3 regions of the Cronobacter universalis NCTC 9529 genome follow, and region 3 is predicted to be linked to each of the others. Evidence: predicted binding sites of a transcription regulator. Region 3 holds the regulator's gene; each other region holds the start of a gene.

Region 1 (7,327 bases), 380 kb from region 3:
CGCGCACCAGCCCCACGCCCGCCCAGAGGTTCGGGCTGATCTCAAGCTGGTCGCGCCGCCCGCCGTGCAGCGCCGCCATGCGCCGCTGGCCGACCGAATCCTGACGCGCGAACGCCGCCTGGGCTTTGGCGATGGTTTCATCGTCAAGATGGGCGATCAGCCGGTCGGCGGCCTGCCAGGCTTCTTCGCTGGTTTCACGCACAATCACATGCAGGCGAATGCCGAAGCGCACCGTGCGTCCGTGGGCGGCCGCTTTGGCGCGCACCTGGGCTATCTTCTCTTTTACCTGCTCCGGCGGCTCGCCCCAGGTCAGATAGAGATCGACCTGCTCGGCAGCCAGATCCTGCGCCACGTCGGACGATCCGCCGAAGTAGAGCGGCGGGCGCGGTTGCTGTACCGGTGGGAACAGCAGCTGCGCGCCGCGCACCTTAATATGCTTGCCTTCAAAATCGACCTTTTCGCCTTCCAGCAGGCGACGCCAGACGCGGGTAAACTCGGCGGACGCCTCATAACGCGCGGTGTGATCGAGGAACACGCCGTCACCGGCCAGCTCCTGCGGATCGCTGCCGGTCACCAGGTTAAAGAGCGCGCGCCCGTTGGAAAGCCTGTCCAGCGTCGCCGCCTGGCGCGCCGCCACGGTCGGCGACACCACCGACGGGCGTAGCGCGACCAGAAACTTCAGGCGCTGGGTGACCGGGATCATCGAGGCTGCCACCAGCCAGGCGTCTTCGCAGGAGCGCCCGGTCGGGATCAGCACGCCGGTAAATCCGAGGCGGTCGGCAGCCTGCGCAATCTGTTGCAAATAACCATGATCCACCGGGCGGGCGCCCGCGTCGCTACCAAGATAGTGGCCATCGCCGTGGGTCGGTAAAAACCAGAACAGATTCAGACTCATGATTTCGCTCCTTCAGTAGCGCCGGACCAGATGCGGCTGCGGATATCGACTTTTTTCGGGACCAGATGGTTGTCATAAAACAGATCGGCGGTGTGCTGCTGGCGCACGACCGTCTCTTCATTCACGGGCGTGATACGCGTCGGCGGGCGGTGATCGAAATAGAGCTCAATGACCGGCTCCGGCAGCCCGATGCTCTGCGCGAACAGTTTCACGCTCGCTTGGCGCTGGCTGCGCGTCAGGGCGTCCGCTTCGCTGAAGCTCTCCAGCACGTTTGTCAGGAACTGACCATATTTTTCGGCATAGGGGCGCGAGGCGAGGTAGAACGATCCGGTAAGGTCGAGATCGGTGCCGTCGGTCAGCACCCGCACGCCGCCCTGAATGAGCGCGGCGGAGTAGTACGGGTCCCAGATGGCCCAGGCGTCGACGTTACCCTGCGTAAACGCGGCGCGCGCATCGGCGGGCGTCAGATACACCGGCTGGATATCGGTAAATTTCAGGCCAGCTTTTTGCAACGCGCGCAGCAGCAGATTGTGCGAGCTGGAGCCTTTCTGGAACGCGACCTTATGGCCTTTCAGATCGGCGACGCTTTTAATCGGGCTGTTTTCCGCCACCAGCAACACCTCGGCTTTCGGTTTCGGCGGCTCGCTGCCGACATAGACCAGATCTGCGCCCGCCGCCTGGGCGAAGATCGGCGGAATGTCGCCGGTACTGCCGAGATCGATGCTGCCGACATTGAGCGCTTCAAGCAGCTGCGGGCCCGCCGGGAATTCCACCCAGGTGATTTTGGTGTTCGGGTAACGCTCCTCAAGCAGATGATGGCTTTTCGCCAGCACCATGCTCACAGAGCCTTTTTGATAGCCGATGCGCAGCGCCTCCGGCTGCGGCGCGGCGGCGCTGACGCCTGCGGTAAAAAGCGCGAGGCTGGCTGCCAGTAGCGGCGCGGCGTGACGACGCAAAAGATTAAGCATGTAACGTTCTCCTTGTGAACTGCGGCGCAGGGGTCGCCAGATGGCGGCGGGTCAGCGCCTGCCAGAAAGTGTCCAGCGCATCGTCAAGACGCGTTTGTAACAGCGGTGAAAAGCGCGGCTGATGGTGGTAATCCAGCACCTGAGTGTCGTCGGCGAAGACGCCATGCAGGATCTCCTGCGCCTTCAGCGCGTTGAGCACCGGTTTGAGCGCGTAATCCAGCGCCAGCAGATGGCCCACCGAGCCGCCGGTGGCGATGGGCAGTACGACTTTTTTCTCCAGCGCCCGCTCGGGCAGGAGATCGAGCAGCGTCTTCAGCGCGCCGGAAAACGAAGCCTTATAGATGGGCGTGGCGATGATGACGCCATCGGCCTGCTGGAGCTGTTCGATAAGCGTCAGCAGCGCCGGGCTGTCGAAACGCGCATAGAGCAGATCCTCTGCGGCGAAATTCTGGATATGCCAGTGACAGACCTCGACTTCCAGCCGGGTAAGCTCGCCCGCCAGCCAGGAGAGCAGAGCGCTGGAGCGTGAAGGAAAGCGTGGGCTTCCCGCCAGTGTAATAACCCGCATATCATCTCCTTATAACCAAAATGTAGTTTTTGATTAACATTAATAACAATATGAGAGGATAGTGGCAGAGGGGCTGGCCGTGAGAAACTAAAAATAGTAGCGATGCTTTGCCGGAAAACGCATAAACCGACGCTAAAAAGAAAACGTTTGCTTTCACAGGGCCTTTTTTGCCGCAGGTCAATTCCCTTTGTGAAGCGGATCGCAGATAATAGCGCCCCGGTTTGCACACCGGGAATCCAGGAGAGTTCATGTACTACCCCTTCGTTCGAAAAGCCCTTTTTCAGCTCGACCCCGAGCGCGCTCACGAATTTACCTTCCAGCAGATGCGCCGCATTACCGGCACGCCCCTTGAAGGGCTGCTGCGCCAGAACGTGCCGGCAAAACCGGTCACCTGCATGGGGCTGACGTTTAAAAACCCGCTGGGACTCGCCGCGGGCCTTGATAAAAACGGCGAGTGCATCGATGCGCTCGGCGCGATGGGGTTCGGATCGGTTGAAATCGGCACCGTGACGCCGCGTCCGCAGCCGGGCAATGACAAGCCGCGCCTGTTCCGCCTGGTCGAGGCGGAGGGGCTGATTAACCGCATGGGCTTTAATAATCTCGGCGTGGACAACCTGGTGGAGAACGTCAAAAAAGCGCATTTTGACGGCGTGCTCGGCATTAATATCGGGAAAAATAAAGATACGCCCGTCGAGCAGGGAAAAGATGACTATCTGATCTGCATGGAAAAAGTGTTTCCCTACGCCGGGTATATCGCGATTAATATCTCGTCACCGAATACCCCTGGTCTGCGTTCGCTGCAATATGGCGACGCGCTCGACGATCTTCTCGCCGCCATTAAAAATCAGCAGCAAGCGCTTTCGCAAAAGCACCATAAATATGTGCCGGTGGCCGTGAAGATCGCGCCGGATCTTTCTCCCGAAGAATTGATCCAGGTGGCCGACAGCCTGGTGCGGCATAATATTGATGGGGTTATTGCGACCAATACGACGCTGGATCGCAGCCTGGTGCAGGGTATGAAAAATTGCGATGAAACGGGCGGATTAAGCGGCCGTCCGCTGCAATTAAAAAGTACGGAAATCATTCGCCGGTTAAGCCAGGAGCTGCAAGGGCGTCTGCCGATTATCGGCGTCGGCGGTATTGATTCCGTTATCGCCGCACGCGAAAAAATCGCCGCTGGCGCTTCGCTTATTCAGATCTATTCCGGCTTTATTTTTAAAGGCCCACCGCTCGTTAAAGAAATCGTGACCCACCTTTAAGCATTTCCCTATCTGAGACCGCCAGGGCTTTATTTTCAGCCCTGGTTGTTTTATATTCCGCGATTGTTGCTAATTTAAACGTCATTGTCTTAGATTAATGAGGGAATAAACGAAGCGGCAAATTCAGGGAAATAATTTTGAATTTCATCGCACCAGGGGGTAACGATGCGTATAAAGCCGGACGATAACTGGCGCTGGTATTACGATGATGAGCACGACCGGATGATGCTCGATCTGGCTAACGGCATGCTGTTTCGCTCGCGTTTTGCCCGCAAAATGTTGACGCCCGACGCGTTCGATCCTTCAGGATTCTGCGTCGATGACGCCGCGCTCTGGTTCTCCTTCGATGAAAAATGCCGTGACCTTCCCCTCGCCGCCGAACAGCGCGCCGAACTGGTGCTGAACGCCCTTGTCGCTATCCGTTTCCTCAAACCTCAAATGCCGAAAAGCTGGCATTTCCTTGCCCATGACGACACCGAATGGTCGCCTGGCTGCGGTGATGCCGCGTGCGTATGGCTGAGCGACAGCGGCGAGGCCGTGAATCTGCTGGTGGTTGAACCTGGCGATAACGCCACGCTTTGCCTGCTGGCGCAGCCTGCGTTGACACTGGCGGGCCGCGCGATGCAACTGGGTGATGCGATTAAAGTGATGAATGACCGGCTCAAACCGCTGGCGAGCGCCCCGCATCTGAGCCTTGATCAGGCGGTTTAACGCGCGAGCCGTAGCGGGCCTGCCGGCACGCAGCTGCAGCTTAAAAACGTGCCGTCGTCGCTCAGCGCGCTTTTCTTCAATGGCGTCACTTCTCCTTCCAGCAGCGTCACGCGGCAGCTGCCGCAAATCCCGGCGCGGCAGGAGTAGGGCACCCGAATGCCCTGCTGTTCAAGCTGCTCCAGCACCACCTGCTGATTATTCCCGTTAAAGCGCTTGCCTTCCCATTCGACAGACACCTGCGCCGCTGCGTTTGCCGCAGGCATGACGCTCTCTTCCATTTCACCCGCGCCATAAAGCCGCGCCGGGCCGGTAGCCAAGACTTCAACGCGATCGCCTGCGCGGATCACGCCGCTGTTGCGGGCAATCAGGTTCTGGCCAAAATCGACATCGCCGTTATCCAGCGCCGTGCGGAATTTTTGCAGCGTCGCCAGCGGTTCGCCGCTCGGGTGTTTGCGGCCGCGTTCGGGGCTGACGGTGGTAAAAACGCAGCGACTGCACGGTTTTGCGACGTCAAACACGACTTCGCCGATGCGGATCACTTTCCAGGTATCCTCCGCCCACGCCTCAACGCCCGTCACGACAAGATTCGGGCGAAACTGATTCATCGCCACGCCCGCCGGGCAGCGCTTTTGCAGATCGCGCAGCGAGGCTTCATTGGCGAGCAGATAGGGGAAGCCATCGGCGAAACCGAGTGGTACGCCAGGGTGGAGTTTTACCCGGCGCGTGGGCGACGGCCCGACCCAGCGCAGCTGCACATCGCGGCCAAAAAAGCCGCTCAGCCACTGATTGACGCTTTCGGGCGCGATAAGCGCGGTGAAGTGGTTGCCCCAGACTTCCGTCGGCGCGGGGGCGGCTGCGAAATCAGCGAAGCGAACCGCGGCGCTGCTGCCATCCGGCGCCGTGAGGTGCAGCCCGTCCGGCAGCAGCGCGGGCGTGAAGAGCACCATTTGCGGATACTGGCGCGCGGTAATAAAGGTGCCATCGGTTTCCGTCACCATAAACGCGCGGTCAAATGCCAGGCCGCTGACATCCGCCAGCGCGTGGGAAACCTGCAACCCACGCATCGATTTCACCGGATGAATGAAAAGCTGCGATAAAACCATGGCGTATGCCCTCCCGGCATAAGAAATAGAAGGGCAACTTTATGACATGCGTGCGGGATTGGCTATAATGCGCCACTATTTTCTTTTTACTGAAGTGACGATATGAATGCTTTGTTTGCCAGTACGGCGCGTGGGCTCGAAGAGCTGTTAAAAACTGAACTGGAAAACCTCGGCGCGCAAGAGTGCCAGGTGGTTCAGGGAGGCGTGCATTTTCAGGGCGATGCGGCTCTGGTTTATCAAAGCCTGATGTGGAGCCGTCTTGCGTCGCGTATTTTGCTGCCGCTTGGCGAGTGCGCGGTTTACAGCGACCTGGATCTCTATCTGGGCGTTCAGGCTATCGACTGGACGAGCATTTTCGCGCCCGACGCCACGTTTGCCGTTCATTTCAGCGGTCTTAACGACACCATCCGCAACAGTCAGTATGGCGCCATGAAGGTGAAAGACGCGATTGTCGACGCCTTTACCCGTAAAAATCTGCCGCGTCCGAGCGTCGATCGCGAGCTGCCGGATCTGCGTATTAACGTCTGGCTGAATAAAGACACCGCCAGCATTGCTATCGATCTCAGCGGCGAAGGTCTGCACCAGCGCGGGTATCGCGATCGCACCGGCCAGGCGCCGATCAAAGAGAACCTGGCGGCGGCGATTGTGATGCGCTCCGGCTGGGAGCCGGGCACGCCGCTGCTCGACCCGATGTGCGGCTCCGGCACGCTGCTGATTGAAGCGGCGATGATCGCCACCGATCGCGCGCCGGGCTTGCATCGTACCCACTGGGGTTTTAACGGCTGGGCGCAGCATGATGAAAGCGTATGGAAAGAGGTGAAAACCGAGGCGCAGGTGCGCGCGCGTCGCGGCCTTAGCGACTATGCCTCGCGTTTTTACGGCTCCGATAACGATCCGCGCGTCATTGAGCGCGCCCGCACTAACGCCCGTCGCGCCGGTCTTGCCGACATCATTACGTTCTCAGCGCAGGATGTGGCGAATCTGACCAATCCGCTGCCGGAAGGGCCGACCGGCACCGTTATCAGCAACCCGCCTTACGGCGAGCGTCTGGAGAGCGAACCGGCGCTGATCGCGCTGCACAGCCTGCTCGGACGCATCATGAAAAACCAGTTCGGCGGCTGGAGCCTGTCGCTGTTTAGCGCCTCGCCGGAGCTGTTAAGCTGCCTGCAACTGCGCGCCGATCGCCAGTTCAAAGCGAAAAACGGCCCGCTCGATTGCGTACAGAAAAATTATCGTCTGGCGCCGACGCAGCCGGGCGCCGCGCCAGCCCAAGTGGCGGAAGATTACGCCAACCGCCTGCGTAAAAATCTGAAGAAGCTGGAGAAGTGGGCGAAACAGGAAGGCATTGAATGCTACCGCCTGTATGATGCCGACCTGCCGGATTACAACGTGGCGGTCGACCGCTACGCCGACTGGGTGGTGATTCAGGAATATGCGCCGCCGAAAACCATCGAGCCGGAAAAAGCGCGCCAGCGTCTGTTCGACGTGATTGCCGCCACGCTCTCGGTGCTGGGCCTGGCGCCGAATAAGCTGGTGCTGAAAACCCGCGAACGCCAGAAAGGCAAAAATCAGTATGAGAAACTGGCCCAGAAGGGCGAGTTTATGGAAGTGCATGAGTTTAACGCGCGTCTGCTGGTCAACCTGACGGATTATCTCGATACCGGCTTGTTCCTCGATCACCGTATCGCGCGCCGGATGCTCGGCCAGATGAGCAAAGGTAAAGATTTCCTGAACCTTTTCTCTTATACCGGCAGCGCCAGCGTCCATGCGGGCCTCGGCGGCGCGCGCTCCACCACCACGGTGGATATGTCGCGCACGTATCT
Region 2 (7,327 bases), 1.2 Mb from region 3:
GGCCTTCAAGCTGAGGAATAAGCGAACACATGCCGCGGATCAGCAGGTTAACCTGCACGCCGGAGCCGGAAGCCGCATAGAGCCGGTCCACCAGGCCTTTATCGACGAGGTTATTCAGCTTAAGGGTGATCCCCGCCGGCAGGCCCTGCTGCGCGTTGGCGATCTCCTGATCGATCATCTCGTACATCAGACGGCGTGAGTTTTGCGGCGACACCAGCAGGTAGTCGAAGCTCACCGGCCGGTAGGGGTTCTCGATAAAGTTAAATACCCGGCGCACTTCATTGGTGATGCGCGCGTCGGCGGTCAGCAGCGAGTAGTCGGTATAAAGGCGCGCGGTTTTCTCGTTAAAGTTGCCGGTGCCGATATGCGCGTAGCGCACCACGTCGTCACCCTCTTTACGCGAGATAAGAAACAGCTTGGCGTGGATCTTAAGGCCCGGCGCCGAGAAGATCACATGCACGCCCGCTTCGGTGAGCCGTTTCGCCCAGTGAATATTCGCCTCTTCATCAAAGCGCGCCTGCAACTCCACCACGACGGTCACTTTTTTGCCGTTATGCGCGGCGTGGATCATCGAGTCGATAATGCGCGAGTCTTTCGCCACGCGATAGATGTTGATTTTAATCGCCAGCACGCTTGGGTCGAACGACGCCTGGCGCAGCAGCTCCAGCACATGCTCGAATGTGTGATACGGGTAGTAGAGCAGCACGTCGCGCTCGCGAATGGCGTCAAAGCCGTTGCGGAATTGATCGAACCAGATGTGGCGCAGGCGCGGCAGCGGCTTGTTGATCAGATTCGCTTTGCCGACATTCGGGAAGCTAATGAAATCTTTAAAGTTATGGTAACGGCCGCCCGGCACGATGGAGTCATAGCGCGAGATAGAGAGCTTTTCGCGCAGCATCTGGACCATCGCGTCCGGCATATCGCGCTGGTAGACGAAACGCACCGGTTCGGCGGTGAGGCGCTGCTTGAGGCTTGAGGACATCAGCTCCAGCAGGCTCGATTCCATCTCATGCACCAGATCGTATTCCGCGTCGCGCGTCATCTTCATGGAATAGGCGTTCAGCGCGTCGTAATCGAAAAAGCCTTTGAAAATGTCATCCAGGCAGAAGCGCAGAATGTTATCCAGCAGGATCATGGGCTTGCGGCGGCGCGGGGTTTCCGGCGGGAGATTCACGAAGCGCGGCACTTTATCGGCCGGGATCTCCAGCAACGCGTAGCGAATGGATTCGCCGCGAATGATTTCGACCGCCAGATAGGTGTAATCGTCTTTCAGGAACTGCACCAGATCGGTGTCGCGATTAATCAGCGTCGGGGTGACGTGCTGGCGCAGATAGTGTTTGAAGTAGTGGCGCAGCCACACCTGTTGATTTTCAGAAAGCTGGCGTTCGTTAATCAGGAAGATCTGGTTACGCGCCATCTCCAGCAGCAGATCGTTATACAGGCCGTCGAACTCCTGATCCGCCTTGAGCACCCGCGACTGGATCTTGCCCAGCAGGTGGCGCGAATGGGAGTTAGAACCCTGCTCTTCGCTGATGATAATGCGCCGCTTAAGCTCGGCAAACCGGACCTTATAAAATTCATCAAGGTTATTGGAGTAGATGCCCAGAAAGCGCATGCGCTCGATAAGCGGGTTGGTTTTATCCGCCGCCTCCTGCAATACGCGTTCGTTGAACGATAACCAGCTCAGTTCTTTTTCGATATAAAGCTTTTCCTGACCCATTACTACTCACACTCCGGTTGATTAACTCGGGACGTGGCAAATCCGTCTCGGGGTTATTATGGCGAGCTTTGTCATGCTCTGTCCAACTGTGCCAGAAAAGTATGACAGTTATCCGCAGGCTTTCGAGAAAGCGGCAAAAAAGCCTGTGAAACCGTGATGTTGCCGAGCAAGTTTTCCGTGCCGATGATGGAATTAACGGCAGGGGAGAGAAAAAATAAAGGGCCTTTCGGCCCTTTAATCACTCGTCAGAAGCGTAACCCTGCGGCGGGAGCGGATGCCCGTCCAGCCAGGCGCGGCCCTCGCGCATCGCGAGGCGGCCATCGATAAACCAGCTCACCACCAGCGGGTAGATGGCATGCTCTTGCGCCTGAACGCGCGCGGTGACGTCTTCTTCGCTGTCGCCGGGGAAGACCGGAACGCGGGCCTGTAAAATCACCGGGCCGCCGTCCAGCTCGTCCGTGACAAAATGCACCGACGTGCCGTGCTCGTCATCGCCATTGGCGAGCGCCTGACGATGCGTATGCAGCCCTGGGTATTTCGGCAGCAGGGAAGGGTGAATATTCAGCAGTCGTCCTTCATAGCGCGCCACAAAGGCCGGACTCAGAATGCGCATGTAACCCGCCAGCACCACCAGATCCGGCGCGTAGGCGTCTATCTCCTGCATCAGCTCGCGGTCAAACGCCTCGCGGCTGGCAAAATCGGCTGCGCTTAACGCATGGGCGGGAATATCGGCTTCACGGGCGCGCTCAAGGCCGAACGCGTCGGCCTTGTTGCTGAAAACGGCGCTAATCACGCCGTTGATTTTCTTCTGCGCGCAGGCGTCGATGATGGCCTGTAAATTACTGCCGCTGCCGGAAATCAGCACTACGATGCGCTTCATTACGCAATAACCACGCGTTCCTGGGCATCGGAGGCTTTAATCGCGCCGATTTTCCACGCGGTTTCGCCGAGGCTGTTGAGCAGGGCTACCGCGTTATCCGCTTCTGCGGCTGGCAGGGCGATGACCATGCCAACGCCGCAGTTAAAGGTGCGGTACATCTCATGACGGCTGACGTTGCCCGCCTGTTGCAGCCAGTTGAAGACCGCCGGCCACTGCCAGGAGGCTTCATCAATCACCGCCTGGGTGTTGTCCGGCAGCACGCGCGGAATGTTTTCCCAGAAGCCGCCGCCGGTCAGGTGGGCGATGGCGTGAACCTCCAGCTTCTCAATCAGCTCCAGAACCGGCTTCACATAGATGCGGGTCGGCGCCAGCAGGTGATCGGCGAGCGGTTTGCCGTCAAGCTCGGTGGCTTGCGGGTCCGCGCCGCTCACTTCAAGAATTTTACGCACCAGCGAGTAGCCGTTGGAGTGCGGGCCGCTGGAGGCCAGCGCCACCAGCACGTCGCCGTCGGCGACTTTCGAGCCGTCGATAATCTCTGATTTTTCCACCACGCCGACGCAGAAACCGGCCACGTCATAGTCGTCGCCGTGATACATGCCCGGCATTTCCGCCGTTTCGCCGCCAACCAGCGCGCAGCCGGATTGCAGGCAGCCTTCGGCGATGCCGTTAATCACGCTCGCCGCGGTATCCACATCCAGCTTGCCGGTCGCGTAGTAATCGAGGAAGAACAGCGGCTCGGCGCCCTGTACCACCAGATCGTTAACGCACATCGCCACCAGATCGATGCCGATCGTGTCGTGACGCTTCAGATCCATCGCCAGACGCAGCTTGGTGCCGACGCCGTCCGTCCCGGAGACCAGTACCGGCTCGCGGTATTTCTGCGGCAGCGCGCAGAGGGCGCCGAAGCCGCCCAGGCCGCCCATGACTTCCGGACGACGGGTTTTTTTCACGACGCCTTTGATACGGTCGACCAGAGCGTTACCAGCATCAATATCAACACCGGCATCTTTATAGCTGAGAGAGGTTTTGTCGGTCACTGCTAAAGTCCCCACGCGGTTGCGGTTGGTGGTAGTAGAGAAATCGCGGCAATTCTAACAGTCCAGGCAAACGTTTGCGAGCCCTTGTTGCGCGGAATAAAACACACTTATAAGATGACTGACTTCTGTTCGGTTGATCCCGATCAAGCCCATTACGTATGGCGCAGCCTGCAAAAAGCGGTATAATCCGGCGATTTTTTTTGTGGTTGCCATCTTGCTGGGGAGAAAGAGAATGAAGATCGTTGAAGTGAAGCACCCGCTGGTTAAACACAAGCTGGGCCTGATGCGCGAGCATGACATCAGCACCAAGCGTTTTCGTGAACTCGCCTCTGAAGTGGGCAGCCTGCTGACCTATGAAGCCACGGCGGATCTGCTGACCGAAAAAGTGACCATCGAAGGCTGGAACGGCCCGGTGGAAATCGAGCAGATCAAAGGCAAGAAAATTACCGTTGTGCCTATTCTGCGCGCCGGTCTCGGCATGATGGAAGGGGTGCTGGAGAACGTCCCGAGCGCGCGCATCAGCGTGGTCGGCGTTTATCGCGATGAAGAAACCCTGGAGCCGGTGCCGTATTTCCAGAAGCTGGTTTCTAATATCGACGAGCGCATGGCGCTGGTTGTCGACCCGATGCTGGCGACAGGCGGCTCCATGATCGCCACCATCGACCTGCTGAAAAAAGCGGGCTGCACCAGCATCAAAGTGCTGGTTCTGGTCGCCGCGCCGGAAGGCATCAAGGCGCTGGAGAAAGCGCACCCGGATATCGAACTCTACACCGCGTCTATCGATAAGGGGCTTAACGAGCACGGGTACATCATCCCGGGCCTCGGCGATGCGGGCGATAAAATATTTGGTACGAAATAAACATTAAGCCGACTTATTAGTCGGCTTTTTTTTGGTCCCACACTTAAAACATCACACATCAACACTCTTGAGGAAAACGCTATGACGCGCCGTGCTATCGGGGTAAGTGAACGTCCGCCGCTCTTACAGACTATCCCGCTTAGTTTGCAGCACCTGTTCGCCATGTTTGGCGCAACCGTGCTGGTGCCCATCCTGTTTCATATCAACCCGGCTACCGTGCTGCTGTTTAACGGTATCGGAACGCTGCTGTATCTCTTTATCTGTAAAGGCAAAATCCCGGCGTATCTGGGCTCAAGCTTTGCCTTTATCTCCCCGGTGCTGCTGCTGTTGCCGCTCGGCTACGAGATGGCGCTTGGCGGGTTTATCGTCTGCGGCGCGCTGTTCTGCATCGTGGCGCTGATTGTGAAAAAAGCGGGCACCGGCTGGCTCGACGTGATGTTCCCGCCTGCCGCGATGGGCGCGATTGTCGCCGTTATCGGCCTTGAGCTTGCGGGCGTCGCCGCCAATATGGCGGGCCTGCTGCCTGCGGAAGGCCAGACGGCGGATTCGACCACCATTACTATTTCGCTGGTGACGCTGGCGGTCACGGTATTTGGCTCGGTGCTGTTCCGCGGCTTCCTTGCCATCATCCCGATTCTCATCGGCGTGCTGGCGGGCTATGCGCTCTCTTTCGCGATGGGCGTTGTGGATACCACGCCGATTGCCAATGCCCACTGGTTCGCGCTGCCGACGTTCTACACGCCGCGCTTTGAGTGGTTTGCCATCTTCACCATTCTGCCTGCGGCGCTGGTGGTCATAGCCGAGCATGTCGGGCACCTGGTGGTGACGGCGAATATCGTCAAAAAAGATCTGATCCGCGATCCGGGTCTGCATCGCTCAATGTTCGCTAACGGCTTCTCGACGATCATCTCGGGCTTCTTCGGCTCCACGCCGAACACGACGTATGGCGAGAATATCGGCGTCATGGCGATCACCCGCGTCTACAGCACCTGGGTTATCGGCGGCGCTGCGATCATCGCGATTTTGCTCTCCTGCGTCGGCAAACTGGCGGCGGCGATCCAGATAATCCCGGTGCCGGTGATGGGCGGCGTTTCGCTGCTGCTCTACGGCGTGATCGGCGCTTCCGGTATTCGCGTGCTGATTGAATCCAAAGTGGACTACAGCAAGGCGCAGAACTTGATCCTGACGTCAGTCATCCTGATCATCGGTGTCAGCGGCGCGAAAGTGCATATTGGCGCGGCCGAGCTCAAAGGCATGGCGCTGGCGACGATCGTCGGCGTGGCGCTGAGCCTGATTTTCAAAATTATCAACGTATTGCGCCCTGAAGAGACGGTGCTTGACGCTGACGAGCGCGAAAAATCGCCGCACTGATCCTCCTGCCGGGCGGCGCTGCCCGCCCGGTTCAACAGCGAAGCGATTGTGTGATAGACTCAATGCGTTTTTTCGTATGTCCTTGAAGAGGTCCTTCTGAACACACCGGCACAGCTCTCCTTGCCGCTCTGGCTGCCCGATGACGAAACGTTTGCCAGCTTCTGGCCGGGCGACAACCCCTCTTTATTAGCCGCACTCCAGACGATGCTGCGTCACGACCGCAGCGGCTACATCTATTTCTGGTCCCGGGAGGGGGGCGGGCGCAGCCATCTGCTGCATGCCGCCTGCGCCGAGCTTTCGCAACGCGGAGACGCGGTCGGCTATGTGCCGCTGGATAAACGCACCTGGTTTGTCCCTGAAGTGCTGGAAGGCATGGAGCAACTCTCGCTGGTCTGCATCGATAATATCGAGTGCATCGCAGGCGACGAGCTCTGGGAAATGGCTATCTTCAATCTCTACAATCGCATCCTCGAATCGGGCAATACCCGGCTGCTTATCACCGGCGACCGGCCGCCCCGCCAGCTCAACCTGAAGCTGCCCGATCTCGCCTCGCGTCTCGACTGGGGACAAATCTACCGGCTCCAGCCGCTTTCCGATGACGATAAGCTCCAGGCGCTGCAGTTGCGCGCGCGGATGCGCGGGTTCGAGCTGCCGGAGGATGTGGGCCGTTTTCTGTTAAAACGCCTCGATCGCGAAATGCGCACGCTGTTTCTGACGCTCGATCAGCTCGATCGCGCCTCAATCAGCGCGCAGCGTAAGCTGACGATCCCGTTTGTGAAAGACACGCTCGGGCTGTAAAAGCCGTCGCAGAAAACAAGAACGCCGCGAGAAGTCATTCCCGCGGCGTTTTTTTAGAGGATATCCAGCACCTGTTCCGGCGGGCGCCCCAGCCGGGCTTTGCCGTGGCTCACCACAATCGGACGCTCGATCAGTTTCGGGTTATCCACCATCGCCTGAATCAATGCCTCTTCACTGAGCGACGGGTCAGCCAGATTCAGCGTTTTATAGAGATCTTCTTTGGTGCGCATCAGCTCGCGCGCCTGGCTGAACCCGAGCTGCTTCAGCAGCGTTTTTATTGTCGCCGCATCCGGCGGCGTCTCCAGATACAGTACGACATCGGGTTCAATGCCGCGTTCTGTCAGCAGGCTCAGGGTTTCGCGGCTCTTCGAGCAGCGCGGGTTATGGTAAATCGTCACGTCCCGGGACATGGTCTCTCCTGTTACATTTTTTCGTAAGGGCGGAAGCGCTGTTGCAGCTGGCGGATCTGGTCGATACGGGCGTCGTAACGCGCCTGTTGCAGACTGCCGAGCTTCACCTGCGAACTGGCGCTGCTGAGCAGCGAAATCGCCTGATCGAGTTTACCCAAAAGCGCCATCACTTCGGCGCGCGCGGCCAGCTCCTGATCGCGATTGCCCAGCGCCGCCTGCGCCTGGGCCAGCAGATCCCAGCCATTGGTGTCG
Region 3 (7,327 bases):
TTTTCTGTAAGCTGCCGATATTCTCCTCTGAGAAGGCGCGCTAAAATGCGCTCCGACGCAGCGGCAGCAGGTTAAAAAGAGTGCGCCGGTTAACGAAACTACGCTCTGAACACGATTTGCTGCTTAACTTCGGACATTTTTTTAGATTAGAATCAGCAAGCTCTTAAAATTCATCCGTTGGCATGATTGCCGGCTTTATGCAGGGGAATGCTCAGTGGCGCGCAAAACAAAAATTGCTCTTACGCTCTGTGCTTTATTAATGACTTCATCACTGGCATTTGCGCCATTCGCGCAGGCGTCGGAGCAGACGCGCGCCTCGAAGGTACAAAAGGCGCACGCCAGTACGGTGAAAAAGAAAACCAGCACAAAAACCGCCAAAAAAAGCAACAACGCAACGAAGACCAAAACGGCGAAAACCGCCAGCGAGAAGCGAAACACCACCGCAAAACGCACCAGTAAGACCACCTCTTCCGTCAGTAAAACCGCTTCCCGCCGCGCTTCCGCCACCTCCGTTAAACAGGCCAGCAGCCGCCTGAGCGCGCAGACCTGTAGCAAAACGCGTAAAAATCGCAAAACCAAATGCGTCAGCGGGCCGCTGACTATCGCGGATGCCCACAAAGCGCGCGTGAAGAAAGCCCAGACGACCGCCATGAACAAGCTGATGAACCAGATCGGCAAGCCGTATCACTGGGGCGGCGCTTCGCCTCGCACCGGTTTCGACTGCAGCGGCCTCGTCTGGTATGCGTATAAAGATCTGGTGAAATTCCGCATTCCGCGCACCGCCAACGAAATGTATCACCTGCGCGACGCCGCGCCGGTTAACCGTGGCGAGCTGGAAAGCGGCGATCTGGTGTTCTTCCGCACCCAGGGCCGCGGCACTGCCGATCACGTCGGCGTCTATGTCGGCAACGGCAAGTTTATTCAGTCGCCGCGTAGCGGTCAGGAAATCCAGATAACGTCGCTGAGCGAAGATTACTGGCAGCGTCATTATGTCGGCGCGCGCCGGGTGATGACGCCGCGCACCATTCGCTAATCGGTTTATTCACATCAAAAAAAACGGAGAAGGTTACCCTTCTCCGTTTTCTTTTTTACGCCAGCAGACGTTATTCAGCGCTGCACGCCGTTTGCGCCTCGCGACGGCTGGAAAGCAGCACCAGCAGCAGGCCAAGTGCGGCAATCAGCGCGCCCATCACCGGCACCACGCTATAGCCGAAGCCGGCGTGAATGACCGCGCCGCCTGCCGCCGCGCCAAGCGCGTTGCCAAGGTTAAACGCCCCGATATTGACCGATGACGACAGGCCCGGCGCTTCGCTGGCGACGCGCATCACGCGCATCTGCAGCGGCGGCACCACGGCGAACGTCGCCGCCCCCCAAACCACCATACTCACTGCCGCGCCGATCTCCGTTTTCGCAAGCCACGGGATCGCCGCCATAATGACGATAAGCAGCATCAGGAAGCCTTTCAGTGTGCCGCTCACCGAGCGGTCCGCCAGGCGGCCGCCCAGATAGTTGCCGATGGAAAAACCGACGCCAATCAGCACCAGCATGGCGGTGACGAACGCCGCGCTGGCGTCAGTAATATGATGCAGAACAGGCGCGATATAGGTATAGAGCGTAAACATCGCGCCCGCGCCGAGCACCGTGGTCAGCAACGCGCTGACTACCTGCGGACGCATCAGCACCGCCAGTTCGCTTTTCACATCCGGACGCTCGCCGCTGCCGCCTTTCGGCAGGGAGAACCAGAGGCTCGCCATCGCCACCAGCCCAAGACCGGCGGTCGCCAGAAACGACATTCGCCAGCCGATGGTTTCGCCAAGCCAGGTCGCCGCCGGCACGCCGCCGATATTGGCGATGGTCAGGCCCATAAACATCGTCGCGACGGCGCTCGCCTGTTTATGCTTCGGCACCACGCTTGCCGCAACGACTGAGCCGAGCCCGAAGAACGCCCCGTGGTTAAGGCTGGTGAGAATACGCGAGGCCATCAGCGTCATGTAATCCGGCGCCAGCGCCGAGAGCACATTGCCGAGCGTAAAAATCGCCATCAGGAAAATCAGCGCGCTGCGTCGCGCGCGGTGCGACAGCAAAAGCGTCATCAGCGGCGCCCCCACCATCACGCCAACCGCGTAGGCGCTGATCAGCATACCGGCGGCCGGAATCGAGACGTTGACGCCGTTGGCTATTACCGGCAACAGCCCCATCGGGGAAAACTCGGTCGTGCCAATGCCAAAAGCACCAATAGCCAGTGCCAGTAACGGGAAGTTGACTTTCATTCATTGCTCCAGAAATTTTACAACAGCGCCGGAGATGCCCGACGTTACAGCAGGATGCAGAGAGGATGGCAGTTTCAGTCAGAAAAGATAAGTGACAAAAACAGCAAAATATTATTGCACGGGTGTTAAAAAACACGCGCAAATTGTTATTAGCGAATCATAAGGGAAAAGCGTGAAAAAGAAAGGAAACGGCGGGCGAAAGGCGCTTAAGCGCAGGAATGGTATAAGAAAGCGGGAGAACGGGGACGCGCTCCCGCCTGGCGCTTAATGCAGGATGGCGGTAAAAGCGCCCGCCACAATCAGGCCCAGTACAACAAGCGTAGTGACCAGCGAAAATTTCAGATCGGTACTCATGGTATTCTCCTTAAAGACCCCATAAAAATCAGGTAGTGCGCATTTTTGCATAAACGGGCCGAAAAATCCTGCGACATTTAACCAGATATGCGTTTTCCCTCTTCCCCTTTCGGGAAAGATAAGCCAAAATTCGTCGCTACTTTATTCGGTACCGGCCATCGACCCCTCCTCACGATAAATGTCGCGTTTCCCGGCATGCCGCACGTCCCCTCGTGGCACACAGGGGTGTGTACAGGCAAACGATTAACCCGTGATTTTGCAGGGCTCAGCCAGGGGTCTGGAGTGATTATTAATGGCAACAATTAAAGACGTCGCGAAGCGAGCCAACGTTTCCACAACAACAGTCTCACATGTAATTAACAAAACCCGTTTTGTGGCGGAAGAGACGCGCAACGCGGTATGGGCGGCTATCAAAGAATTACACTATTCGCCAAGCGCCGTGGCGCGCAGCCTGAAGGTGAACCATACCAAGTCTATCGGGCTGCTGGCGACCAGTAGCGAAGCGCCCTATTTCGCCGAAATCATCGAAGCGGTTGAGAACAGCTGCTTTGCGAAAGGCTATACGTTGATCCTCGGCAACGCGCATAACAATCTGGAAAAGCAGCGCGCGTACCTGTCGATGATGGCGCAAAAGCGCGTCGACGGCCTGCTGGTGATGTGTTCGGAATACCCGGAGCCGCTACTCGCCACGCTCGAAGAGTACCGTCATATCCCGATGGTGGTGATGGACTGGGGCGAAGCGAAAGCGGATTTCACCGACTCGGTTATCGATAACGCGTTTCAGGGCGGTTATCTCGCCGGGCGTTACCTTATCGAGCGCGGCCATCGCGATATCGGCGTTATTCCGGGGCAGCTTGAGCGCAACACCGGCGTCGGGCGTTTTTCCGGCTTTATGAAAGCGCTGGAAGAAGCGGCCATCAAAGTGCCGGAAAACTGGATCGTGCAGGGCGATTTCGAGCCGGAATCCGGTTATCGCGCCATGCAGCAGATCCTCTCGCAGCCGCAGCGCCCCACCGCCATCTTCTGCGGCGGCGATATTATGGCGATGGGCGCTATCTGCGCCGCGGATGAGATGGGTCTGCGCGTGCCGCAGGATATTTCGATTATCGGCTACGACAACGTGCGTAACGCCCGCTTCTTCAGCCCGGCGCTGACGACGATCCATCAGCCGAAGGAGACGCTGGGCCAGACCGCGTTCAATATGCTGCTCGACCGCATCGTCAACAAGCGCGAAGAGTCGCAGACCATCGAGGTGCATCCGCGCCTGATCGAACGCCGCTCGGTGGCGGACGGCCCGTTCCGCGACTATCGCCGTTAATCCCCTCCGGGAGCCGTATTACTGCGGCTCCCGCAGCCACTCCTTGTTCAGCGTTTCACTGTCCCCCAGATAATCGAGCAGCCAGCGCAGCGCGGGCGAGGCATCGCTTTGTCGCCACGTCAGGCAGCAGGCGGCGTCCGGGAACGGGTTTTCCAGCGTCAGCGCATGCCACTCCCCGCTATCGAGCCACGGCTTCGCGAAGTGCGTCGGCACCATGCCGATACAGAGCCCTTCGCTCAGCGCATCGGCGGCGCAGTGCCAGTCCGGCACCACCACGCGCCGCTGGTTATCCAGCAGCCAGGTGATGCGTTTGGGCAGCGATCGCGAGGTGTCTTCCAGCACCAGCGACGGGTAATCGCGCAGCCTGTCGTCGCTGAGCGCGCCGTCGCGCTGCGCCAGCGGGTGATGATGCGCCACCACGCAGCGCCAGCTCAGCATGCCCATATCGCGAAACGCGAAGCGCCCGCCGACCGGGATCGCCTGTGTCGCGCCGATGGCGAGTTCCACGCGCCCGTCCGCCAGCGCGTCCCAGACGCCGTTAAACACCTCCTGCGACACCTGCAATTCGACATCGGAAAAGTGCCGGTAGAAATCGAGCACCAGACGGCGGGTGCGTTCCGGACGCACGATGTTGTCCACCGCGATGGAGAGCTGTCCTCGCCAGCCGTTGGCGATCTGCTGGCACTGCTGACGGGTGATCATCATTTTTTTGATGACAGAACGCCCCTCGCGCAAAAACCAGGCGCCCGCGGGCGTCAGGACCACATCGCGATGGCGGCGCTCGAAGAGCGACACCGCAAGCCACTCCTCCAGCTGGCGCACCGTATAGCTGACGGCAGAAGGCACGCGGTGCAGTTCCGCCGCCGCCGCGGTGAAGCTGCCGGTGCGCGCCACGGCGTCGACGACTTCCAGAGAATATTCAGACCACATTTTCTGCCTGCAAAATTTTTGAATGGAAACGGCAAATATTAGCGTTTCACAAGCGGGTTTGCACTCCGTACACTCCGGGCTCTTTCGCGTATTAAGAAGTGAGTCAATGTGATGCGACCTGATAAAGGATTTCTTTGCTGGCTGGCCGGGCTGAGCGTGCTCGGCTTTCTGGCGACGGATATGTACCTGCCCGCGTTCGCCGTCATCGAGGCGGATTTACACACGGCGCCCTCGGCTATCAGCGCCTCGCTGAGCCTGTTCCTGGCGGGATTCGCGCTGGCGCAGCTGGCCTGGGGACCGCTCTCTGACCGTTTTGGCCGCCGTCCGGTACTGCTGGCGGGGCTGGGGATTTTCGCGCTTGCCTGCCTTGGCACCGTCTGGGTAGAGACCGCAGGCGCGCTGCTGGCGCTGCGTTTTCTTCAGGCCGTGGGCGTCTGCTCCGCCGCAGTGAGCTGGCAGGCGCTGGTGACCGACCGCTACCCGGCGCAGCAGGCGCGCCGTATCTTCGCGACCATCATGCCGCTGGTGGGCCTCTCTCCGGCGCTGGCGCCGCTGCTCGGCAGCTGGATCCTGAATCACTTTTCGTGGCAGGCGATTTTTGTAGTGTTGTTTGCCATCACGGTACTGCTGATGATCCCGGCGCTGCGCCTGCCTTCCGGCGCGCCGCAAGGCAATAAAGGCGGCGAACCGCTGAGCTTTATGATGCTGCTGCGCTCGCGCGTCTACAGCGGCAATGTGTTGATTTATGCCGCCTGCTCCGCCAGCTTTTTCGCCTGGCTCACCGGCTCGCCGTTTATCCTGCATGAGATGGGCTACAGCCCGGCGGTGACAGGACTGAGCTATGTGCCGCAAACCATCGCGTTCCTCATTGGCGGTTACGGCTGCCGTAGCGCGCTGCAAAAATGGCAGGGCGAAACCCTGCTGCCGTGGCTGCTGGCAGGCTTCGCGCTGAGCGTTATCGCCACCTGGCTTGTGGGATTAAGCGAGACGGTTACGCTCACCACGCTGCTTATCCCCTTCTGTCTGATGGCGATGGTGAACGGCGCAATTTATCCGATCGTGGTCGCCGCCGCGCTGCTGCCGTTCCCGCAGGCCACCGGACGCGCCGCCGCGCTGCAAAACACGCTCCAGCTGGGGCTCTGTTTTGTGGCAAGCCTGGCGGTGTCATGGCTGGTCGCCACCCCGCTGCTGTCGACCACCAGCGTCATGCTGGCGACCGTACTGCTGGCCGGTCTTGGCTTCCTGCTGCGCGGGCGTCGTCGGGTCACAGCGTCATCAGCCGCGTGATAATATGAAATTTTTGTGATTAGCTTGCTAACGGTCAATGGTTGAATCATCGTAAAGCGAGGCCTATACTGGTTCGCGGCTCTACGATAATTAGCATAAATATTATGTAGTAACGGGAGCCGCTGGCTCCCGTTTTTATTTTGAATGACATTTCTGGCAAGGGTCATCTCCCTTCCTCTGTTCTACGTCGGATATCAGGCTCGCGGACCTTTCCGTGATATTTCTCACATACCGAAAATTGCGACTACGCTGTTTGAAGGTTCTGATCACATCAGTGATGGAGAAGCTATGAGTTCATCGTGTATAGAAGAAGTCAGCATACCGGACAACCACTGGTATCGCATCGCAACTGAACTGCTCAGCCGGGCCGGGATCGCCGTTAACGGCAGCGCCCCTTCCGACATTCAGGTGAAAAATCCTGACTTTTTTAAACGTGTGTTACAGGAAGGCTCTCTCGGTCTTGGCGAAAGCTATATGGACGGCTGGTGGGAGTGCGAGCGTCTCGATCTCTTCTTCACCAAAGTGCTGCGCGCAGGGCTTGAAGACCAGCTGCCGCACCATCTGAAAGACACGCTGCGCATTCTCGGCGCCCGTCTGTTTAATCTGCAGTCGAAAAAGCGCGCCTGGATTGTCGGCAAAGAGCATTACGATCTCGGCAACGATCTCTTCAGCCGGATGCTCGACCCGTATATGCAGTACTCCTGCGGCTACTGGAAAGAGGCCGATAACCTTGAGGACGCCCAGCAGGCGAAGTTAAAACTTATCTGCGAAAAGCTTCAGCTTAAGCCCGGCATGACGCTGCTGGATATCGGCTGCGGCTGGGGCGGTCTGGCAGCATATGCCGCGCGGCATTATGGCGTGTCGGTCACTGGCGTGACCATTTCCGCCGAGCAGCGGAAAATGGCGCAGGAACGCTGCGAGGGGCTGGACGTCACCATTCTCTTGCAGGATTACCGCGATCTCGATTCCCAGTTTGACCGCATCGTGTCGGTGGGCATGTTCGAACATGTCGGGCCGAAAAACTACGCCACCTATTTTGATGTTGCCGACCGCAATCTCAAACCTGACGGGCTTTTCCTGCTGCATACCATCGGCTCGCGGAAAACGGATAACAACGTCGATCCGTGGATCGACAAGTACATCTTCCCGAACGGCTGCCTGCCGTCGG

What was found. The regulator PurR, encoded in region 3, represses purine synthesis genes. The targets are predictions, from matches to a motif close to CANGCAAACGTTTGCNTG.
Region 1: a site for PurR is predicted at 2,568-2,585, ahead of pyrD (quinone-dependent dihydroorotate dehydrogenase). Genes of this name have one in related genera too.
Region 2: a site for PurR is predicted at 3,701-3,718, ahead of purM (phosphoribosylformylglycinamidine cyclo-ligase). Genes of this name have one in related genera too.

The regions. Positions count from the first base shown of each region.
Region 1 covers NZ_CP012257.1:1,571,880-1,579,206, forward strand. Annotated here, with positions in the region: gene ssuD (FMNH2-dependent alkanesulfonate monooxygenase) at 1-895, opposite strand, end outside; gene AFK65_RS07135 (sulfonate ABC transporter substrate-binding protein) at 892-1,863, opposite strand; gene ssuE (NADPH-dependent FMN reductase) at 1,856-2,431, opposite strand; gene pyrD (quinone-dependent dihydroorotate dehydrogenase) at 2,680-3,690, shown strand; gene AFK65_RS07150 (cell division protein ZapC) at 3,856-4,401, shown strand; gene AFK65_RS07155 (YcbX family protein) at 4,398-5,504, opposite strand; gene rlmKL (bifunctional 23S rRNA (guanine(2069)-N(7))-methyltransferase RlmK/23S rRNA (guanine(2445)-N(2))-methyltransferase RlmL) at 5,607-7,327, shown strand, end outside.
Region 2 covers NZ_CP012257.1:3,126,762-3,134,088, reverse strand. Annotated here, with positions in the region: gene ppk1 (polyphosphate kinase 1) at 1-1,720, opposite strand, end outside; gene purN (phosphoribosylglycinamide formyltransferase) at 1,959-2,600, opposite strand; gene purM (phosphoribosylformylglycinamidine cyclo-ligase) at 2,600-3,637, opposite strand; gene upp (uracil phosphoribosyltransferase) at 3,870-4,496, shown strand; gene uraA (uracil permease) at 4,578-5,867, shown strand; gene AFK65_RS14465 (DnaA inactivator Hda) at 5,964-6,665, shown strand; gene arsC (arsenate reductase (glutaredoxin)) at 6,719-7,075, opposite strand; gene bepA (beta-barrel assembly-enhancing protease) at 7,087-7,327, opposite strand, start outside.
Region 3 covers NZ_CP012257.1:1,948,222-1,955,548, reverse strand. Annotated here, with positions in the region: gene AFK65_RS08920 (C40 family peptidase) at 215-1,033, shown strand; gene AFK65_RS08915 (MFS transporter) at 1,104-2,270, opposite strand; gene cydH (cytochrome bd-I oxidase subunit CydH) at 2,535-2,624, opposite strand; gene purR (HTH-type transcriptional repressor PurR) at 2,917-3,942, shown strand; gene punR (DNA-binding transcriptional activator PunR) at 3,961-4,872, opposite strand; gene punC (purine nucleoside transporter PunC) at 4,984-6,159, shown strand; gene cfa (cyclopropane fatty acyl phospholipid synthase) at 6,448-7,327, shown strand, end outside.